2 regions of the Sphingomonas sp. GC_Shp_6 genome follow, and region 2 is predicted to be linked to the other one. Evidence: riboswitches for the same ligand, from Rfam matches in the RefSeq annotation. Region 2 holds a riboswitch; the other holds the start of a gene.
The links. Region 2 has a riboswitch for cobalamin ahead of OXQ95_RS14515 (TonB-dependent receptor). Riboswitches for the same ligand answer to the same signal wherever they lie in the genome.
Positions count from the first base shown of each region.

Region 1 (4,107 bases), on a different contig from region 2:
GCGCCGCCAGCGCCGCACGGATCACGCCCGCCGCCACCGCTGCGCCGCTGCCCTCGCCCAGCCGCATGCCGAGCGCCAGCAGCGGGTCCAGCTCCAGCCGCGCGAGCAGCTTAGCATGGCCGGGCTCTGCCGAGACATGGCCGGCGATGCAGTGGTCGGCGATCCGGGGCCAAGCCGCGGCGATCGGTGCGATCGCGGCGCTGCCGATGAAGCCGTCGAGCACGACGGCGATCCGTGCGGTGCGGGCCGCCACCACCGCACCCGCCATCGCCGCGATCTCGCGCCCGCCGACGCGGCGCAGCGTTTCGAACGGCGTGCGCGGTGCCTCCGCATGACGGGCGAGCGCGGCATCGACCGCGGCGGTCTTGCGCGCCAGGCCGTCGCCATCCACGCCCGTGCCGGGGCCCACCCACTCCGCGCCGCTGCCGCCGAAGCTGCGTGCGCAAAGCGCCGCCGCGGCGGTCGAATTGCCGATGCCCATCTCGCCGAGCACGAGCAGGTCGATGCCATCCTCCACGACGGCCGCGCCCGCGTTCAGCGCGGCGAGGCATTCGGCCGCGTCCATCGCGGGGCCGCGCGTGAAGTCGGCGGTCGGCCGGTCGAGATCGAGCGGTACGACGCGCAGTTCGAGCCCGGAGGCGGCGGCAAGCGCGTTGATCGCGGCACCCCCGGATGCGAAATTGGCGACCATCTGCGCGGTCACTTCGGGCGGAAACGCGCTGACGCCGCGCGCCGCCACGCCGTGATTGCCCGCGAACACCACCGCACGACCGCGATCGATCCGGGGGCGCTCGCGGCCCTGCCAGCCGGCGAGATCGATCGCGATCGCCTCCAGCCGGCCGAGCGACCCCGGCGGTTTGGTGAGTTGCGCCTGACGCTCGGCGGCGGCGGCGCGCGCGGCCCGGTCGGGCGCGGGCAGGCTGGCGAGCGCGGCATCGAACGCGGCGACGCTGGAAAAGCCAATCATGCGACGACAAATCCGGCGGGCGGCGTGCGCGTCAGGAAATGGCCTTTGACGCCCTCGGGCCAGCTTTTGTACGGCACCTGCCCGTCGTCGCTCGCGGCATGGAGCACGGCATGATCCAGGATCGCGCGCGCCGCCGCCTCGTCGGGCGTGAACCGGCCGAGCACGTACCCGATCTTGCCGGGCGCGCGCAGATGGACGGTGCACGAATCCTGGCAGGCGAACAGGCACGGCATCGCCTGCACCGCGACGCCGGCATAGGCCGGGTCGGATGCCTTGACCGCGCGCAGCGCCGCGACCAGCCGCGTTCCGCCGCGGGGGCCGGTGGCATCATCGCCCGAGCGGCAGGTGGAGCAGGCGACGATCGCCGGGCCGTCCTCGACGGGGATCAGCATGGGCGGCACGGAATAGGGGATAGGGTGAACGGCACAGGAATCTCCTCGCGACACGGCACAGGCCGGCACGCGAGGCGCCGGCCGACGATGCCGCCGCTCGGGATCACGCGGACCCCGCCCGCTCGGCGCACCCTGGCCGGACGGAGGACGACCGCGACGGGCAGGTCTCCTGGCTCGCGGGTCGTCACCGTCCGCGCCGCCTTCTCGGGAGGAATCCCAATGGCCTGTGGCGCGATGGCTCGCCGCGTACAGTTGCAGGGGCAGCCGGGGTGAGCCCCGTTCCCTTTTCACCCCGTCGCCGGGGAACCTGTCGCGCCGCCGGCCTATCGGTGGGCGATGGGGCCGTCAACGGCGACCCGCGCGCGGGTGGTCAGAACTCGATTCCCGCCTGCGCCTTCACGCCGGCGCGAAACGGGTGCTTCACCGGCGTCATTTCCGTGACGAGGTCGGCCGCCGCGATCAGCGCCTCGGGCGCGTTGCGGCCGGTGACGACGACATGCTTCATCGGCGCGCGGGCGGCGAGCACCGCCAGCACCTCGTCCAGCGGCAGATAGTCGTAGCGCAGCACGATGTTGAGTTCGTCCGCCACCACCATCGCATAGGCCGGATCGGCGATCATCCGCTTCACCTCGTCCCAGGCGGTGCGGGTGACGGCGATGTCGCGGGCGCGGTCCTGCGTGTCCCAGGTGAAGCCCTCGCCCATCGGCTTGAAGGTCACTTGATCGGGAAAGGCGTCGAACACCGCCTTCTCCCCCGTGGCCATCGCGCCCTTCACGAACTGGACGACGCCCACCGTCATGCCGTGGCCGATCGCGCGCGCCACCATGCCGAAGGCGGCGGTCGACTTGCCCTTGCCCGCGCCGGTGTGGACGATCAGCAGCCCCTTCTCGATCGTCTTGTCCGCGATGATCGCCTGTTTGGCCGCCTGCATCCGGCGCATCTTGTCGGCATGGCGCGCGTCGTCGGTCATTCCATCAGTTTCTTCTGGAGGTAGGTCATCGTCAGCGCGGTGGTACGCGCGGTCTGCTTCAGGTCCGCGCCGGAGCCGTGCCCGCCCTCGGTATTCTCGTAATAATAGAAGGGCAGCTTCATCGCCTCCATCCGCGCGGCGAATTTGCGCGCATGCTGGGGGCCGACGCGGTCATCCTTGGTGGTGGTGAAGATGAACGGCTCCGGATAGGCCACGCCGGCGCGCAGATTCTGGTAGGGCGAGGTCTTCTGCCAGAACGCCATCGCCGCCGGATCGGCGTTCACGTCGCCATATTCGCCCTGCCACGACGCGCCCGCCGCGATCTTGGAGATGCGGATCATGTCGAGCAGCGGCACCTGGATGACCACCGCGTTCCACAGTTCGGGATGCTGGGTGAACTGCACGCCCATCAGCAGCCCGCCATTGGAGCCGCCCTCGATGCCGAGCCGCCGCGGGCTGGTGATCCGCCGCGCGATCAGGTCGCGCGCGACGCTCGCGAAATCGTCATAGACGATCTGCCGCTTCGTCCCGAGCCCCGCCTCGTGCCATGCGGGACCGAATTCGCCGCCGCCGCGGATGTTCGCCAGCACCAGCGCGCCGCCGCGTTCCAGCCACAGCTTGCCCGTCGTGCCCGAATAGGAGGGCGTCATGCTCACCTGGAACCCGCCATAGGCGGTCATCAGCGTCGGCGTGGTGCCGTCATAGGCGATGTCCTTGCGGTGGACGACGAAATACGGGATTTTGGTGCCATCGGTGGAGGTGGCCTCGCGCTGCTCGACCACGTCGCGCGACGCATCGAATTTGGGCGGCAGCGTCTTCACCGTCTGCAGCGTGCCCGTCGTCGTGTCGGCCAGATCGACCGTCGTCGGCGTCAGGAAGCCGTTGGTCACCACGAACGCGCGGTTGCTGTTCTCGTCGGTCGATCCGAAGCCGACCGACAGATTGTCGGGCAGCGCCAGCCGGGTCATGGTCCAGCCGCCGCCGCGCTTGGGCGCATAGACGAACGCGCGGCCCTGCACGTTGCTGAGCGTCTCGATCAGCAGATGGTCGCGCGTCGATGCGGTGCCGTTCAGCGCGTCGCGCGGGCCCGGGGTCCACACCAATTTGGGCGCCAGCCGATCGGGCGTGGCCTTCACCGCCGCCAGATCCAGCTTGGCGAGCGCGCCCGATACGAAGCTTGCGCCATGCGCCGGCCACGCCTCGTCCAGCCGCACGATGACGCGGCCATCGACCAGCTCGGCGACGCTCGCCTTGTCGGGAATCGCGAGCTGCCGCGTGCCGGTGGGCGTCACGACGAAGCTCTGGTGGCGGAACGTGTCGAGCGGCCGCTCGATCACCGCCAGCGTGCGGCCCTGGCCATCGCGCAGCACGCTCGGCGAGACGCCATAGCCGCCATCGTCCTTGCCGCCGCGATACACTTCGGTCGCCTGCGCCATCGCTTGGCCGCGCGCGAGCCGCTTGACGACATAGGGATAGCCGGACGGCGTCAGCTCGCCCGGAATCCAGTCGGTCGCGACGAGCAGATGGTCGATATCTTCCCAGGCGACGCGGTGCTTGCCGCGCGGCAGGTGGAACCCGCCCGCCACGAAGCGCATGGTGTCGAGATCGAACTCGCGCACCTCCACCGCATCCTCGCCGCCGTCGGACAAGGATACGAGGCAGCGTTTCTCATCGGGCGGCAGGCAGTCGAAACCGTGCGAGACCCAGCTCTTGCCCTCGGCCTTGCCCAGCGCATCGATGTCGAGCACCGTCGTCCATTGCGGATCGGCGGTGCGATA
Region 1 covers NZ_JALNUO010000001.1:161,379-165,485, forward strand. The annotation lists gene cobT (nicotinate-nucleotide--dimethylbenzimidazole phosphoribosyltransferase) at 1-967, opposite strand, end outside; gene OXQ95_RS00910 (DUF1636 domain-containing protein) at 964-1,359, opposite strand; cobalamin riboswitch at 1,501-1,685, opposite strand; gene cobO (cob(I)yrinic acid a,c-diamide adenosyltransferase) at 1,730-2,329, opposite strand; gene OXQ95_RS00920 (prolyl oligopeptidase family serine peptidase) at 2,326-4,107, opposite strand, start outside.
Region 1: it holds a riboswitch for cobalamin, as region 2 does, so the genes downstream of both, OXQ95_RS00910 (DUF1636 domain-containing protein) here and OXQ95_RS14515 (TonB-dependent receptor) in region 2, are expected to answer to the same signal.

Region 2 (4,107 bases):
TCAAGCCGCAAGCGGTCGAATCGGGATCTGCGGTCGGATAGGCCTGTTCCAGGCCGACGTCCTGCCCGCAGCGTTCGCTCCGAACGTGTCGAACGGCCTGTCGCACGCGGTAGCTCGACCCCTGGTCAGCGCTGTTTCCGCGTTACGGTCGCGGTGAAATCCGGATCCTTGTTGGCGACCCAGTCGACGAACTTGCGGACGTTCGGGTTGGCGAGCAGCGCCTCCGCATCCATCCCGGCGCGCTGCAGTTCGGAATTGGTGAAGTTGGCGGTCAGCGTCTGCTGGCAGATCGCATGCATCGGCACCACGTCGCGCCCACCGCGGCTCTTGGGAACGGGATGGTGCCAGACGATGGTCTTGCCGGTTGGGCGGCCGCACAGCCAGCACGGAACGGGCGCCGCCGCCACCGCATTCGACTCCGCCGCGTCGCGCAGGTCTTCACGGGGATCATGTTTCGAATGTTTGCGGGCCATGTCTCTCGCCGATGCCGGATGATCGTCGCCAGCCTATAGCGTCGCGGCGCCCTTGTCCCATCCTCGACGCCGTCGACGGCGCGTCGTCCCGCAAAAGCGCCTGCGCGGATGGGGCCGCCGATCCTTAAACACGGGTTCAGCGTAATTCGTAAAACCCGGTCAATCCGGAGATCCTATCGTGGTGCCGTCATGAACGGGGTGGGCCTTCGATGAAACCGATATCGTATGCGGGGTTAGCGCTCCTGTCGTTGATGCCCTCGGCCGCCGGCGCGCAATATAGCGTCTACTGGTCCGCGCCCGTTCAAACGAACGCGGCGCGCTCCTATTTCCCGATGGGCACGCCGTTGCGCCTGACGTCGCGAGTCGAGCTCAACACCAAGGACAATCACGCCGGCGACCGCTTCTATCTCGAAGTCGCCGAACCGCTCCTCTATCGCGGGCAGGTCGTGGTGCCGGTGGGGTCGATGGCGGTCGGCGAGGTCATGCGTTCGGAACGCAACGGCCATTTCGGCAAAAGCGGACAGTTGGAGATCCGGCTGGACTATGTGGAGACGCCGAGCGGCCCGGTTCGCATTTCGGGGCGCCTCGCCCGCAAGGGGACGGGGCAGGAAGTGCTGGCGATCGGCGGCGGCGTCGTGGTCGCATGGCCGATGTTCCTCATCCACGGCACCAGCGGCCGGCTCGCCGCCGACACCATGGTGACCGCTTATCTCGCGGACGACTTGCACTTCGCGGCCCAGCCCGATGCGCAGCAAGCCGCGCTGGTCAGGCCCGATGCCACCACCCCGCCGCCGCGCGTGTCGCCCGCGCGCTTCGATCCGGTGGCGTTCTCGAGCCCCGACCAGCGTTGAGCATTCGGCGGAGACGCCCGGACAGGGCGTCTCCCGCTGACGATGGCGACCCGGATGCGGGCCGGTCCGCTCAGCCTTTCTGCTCGTCGATATAAGCGTCTGGGTCCTTGTCGACCGCCTTCACGCCGGTCAGATATTTCGCGTCGAACGCGGCGAACTTGATCGCGGCGGCATGGCGTTCCTCGGCGCTGGTATGGCGGCGATAATCGGTCATGCCCTGGCGTTCCTCCTCCGCCATGTGCTTGGAATTGACGAGGTTGGCCTTGTCCACCGCGTCGAACCACGCCTTCGTGCCCACCTGCTCCTTGGCGACCGCGGCGGCGGCGTCGCGGATCTCGTTATGATCGTCGATCGCGTCTTCCACCTCCTCGTGCATGTCGTCGGCATCGCCCGCGCCCTCGCCGCGGCGCACCACGGTCGGGTAGAAATAGCGTTCCTCGGCCTCGGCATGCGTGTCGAGCAGGCCGTGAAGGCGGTTCCACACCGAGCCCAGCGCTTCGGTGTCGTCGGTGCCGATCTCCTCGATGATGGCGAACAGCTTGCGCTGCTCGGCATGGTCTTCGAGGATGAGATTGCAGATATCCATGAACGCCTCCCTTGGACGTGATGAGCCCTTGATCGCGATCAGGAACCGGCGCGCGCACGGGATGTTCCCGGCGCCCCGCGATAAGGCCGCGCGTTGACGCTGCCCGCCCGCGCGGCTAGGGGCGCCGCTGTGAAGGGTTCCCGGCGACGGGATCAAAAGGGAAGCCGGGACAGCGGGAATATCCGCGAGGCCGGCGCTGTACCCGCAACTGTGACCGGATAGCGGCCACCCCGATATGCCACTGGGCCACGGCCTGGGAAGGCGGGGTGGGCGCGGCGACCCGGAAGCCAGGAGACCTGCCTCTCACGGTCGATCCACTGCACGGGCGGGAGCTCCGGTGCGGACGAGGCATTCCCTCGAGCGAGCGACATCCGGCCGCTCGCACTTCCGCGCGCGGTCCTTATGAGGATGTGCCCACGTGAAGTCCCTTTTCCTGATCTCCGCCGCGCTGATCCCGGCCGCGCTGATCGCCTCGCCCGCCGCCGCGCAGGTCGCGCCCGCCGATACCGGGCTCGACAGCGTCGCCCCCGGCACCGACGTCATCGTCACCGCCTCGCGCGTGCCGCAGGATGCGCGCGAGGTGGGGCAGGCGGTCACCGTGATCGACCGCGCCGAGATCGAGCGCCGCCAGACGACCGTGCTGTCCGACCTGCTGGCGACGACGCCGGGCGTCACGGTCACGCGCAACGGCGGCATCGGCACGCTGACGAGCGTGCGCATCCGCGGCGCCGAGGCGGAGCAGACGTTGGTGGTGATCGACGGCGTGCGCGTCAACGATCCGTCGTCGGCGAGCGGCGGCTATGATTTCGCCAACCTGCTGTCGGCCTCGGTCGCGCGGATCGAGGTGCTCCGCGGGCCCAACGCCGTGCCCTGGGGCAGCCAGGCGATCGGCGGCGTCGTCAACATCATCACCGAGACGCCGACCGAGGGCCTCCACGCGCGCGCGCGCGCCGAAGGTGGCTATGCGGGCACGGCGTTTGCGAGCGCCGGGCTGTCGGGGGCGACCGGCAACCTGTCGGGCGCGCTGACCGCGGGCTATCTGCGCACCGACGGCATCTCGGCCGCGGCGATCGGCACCGAGCGCGACGGTTACGAGCAGATCGGCGGCACCGGGCGGCTGGATTACGAGATCGCACCGGGCATCGGCATCGATCTGCGCGGCTATTATGCGCACAGCAAGGCGAATTTCGACGGCTTCCCGCCCCCCAACTATACGCTGGCGGACGATTCCGAATATGGCACCGCGCAGGAGATCTACGGCTATGCCGGGCTTCACGCGAACCTGCTGGGCGATCGCCTGCGCAACCGGATCGCGTTCACCATCGCCGACATCAACCGCGACAATTACGATCCGACGCAGGACCCGACCGAGACGTTCCTGGCGCGCGGTCGCAGCGAGCGGTATGAATATCAGGGCGATTTCACGCTGACCCAGCAGATCCGCCTCGTCGGCGGGGCAGAGCGCGAGAATAGTCGCTTCTACGACGGCTTCACCACCGAGCGGACCGGCATCACCAGCGTCTATGGCGAGGCGATCGTGAAGCCGATCCGCGAGCTGACGATCACCGGCGGCGTGCGCAACGACGATCACGACACGTTCGGCAACCACACGAGCTTCGGCGCGGATGCGGCGCTGGCGCTTCGCACCGGGACGACGCTGCGCGCGAGCTATGGCGAGGGCTTCAAGGCGCCGACGCTCTACCAGCTCTACAGCGCCTATGGGAACACGCGGCTCTCGCCCGAGGTCGCGCGCAATTACGATCTGGGCGTGGAACAGTCGCTGCTCGGCGGCCGGGCGGTGGCGAGCGCCACCTATTTCAACCGGATCACGCGCAACCAGATCACCTTCCGCTCGTGCACGCGGCTCGAGCAATTGACGAGCGGCAGCATCTGCGTCGATCGCGCGTTCGGCGTGTACGACAATATCGCGCGCGCGACCGCCGATGGCGTCGAACTGACGTTGGCGCTCAAGCCCGTCGATGCGCTGACATTCTCGGCCAATTATTCGTATATCGATGCGAAGAACCGCACGCCGGGCACGGCCTATGGGCTCGATCTCGCGCGGCGGCCGCACCAGACGATCAGCACGAACGTCGATTACCGCTTCCCCTTCGGGCTGCAGATCGGCGGCACCGTCACCGCCGTCGGCGACAGTTTCGACAATGCTGCCAACACCGTCCGGCTCGACGGCTATGCG
Region 2 covers NZ_JALNUO010000014.1:6,791-10,897, forward strand. The annotation lists gene OXQ95_RS14495 (EAL domain-containing protein) at 1-41, shown strand, start outside; gene OXQ95_RS14500 (hypothetical protein) at 126-473, opposite strand; gene OXQ95_RS14505 (hypothetical protein) at 683-1,324, shown strand; gene OXQ95_RS14510 (hemerythrin domain-containing protein) at 1,395-1,910, opposite strand; cobalamin riboswitch at 2,028-2,229, shown strand; gene OXQ95_RS14515 (TonB-dependent receptor) at 2,329-4,107, shown strand, end outside.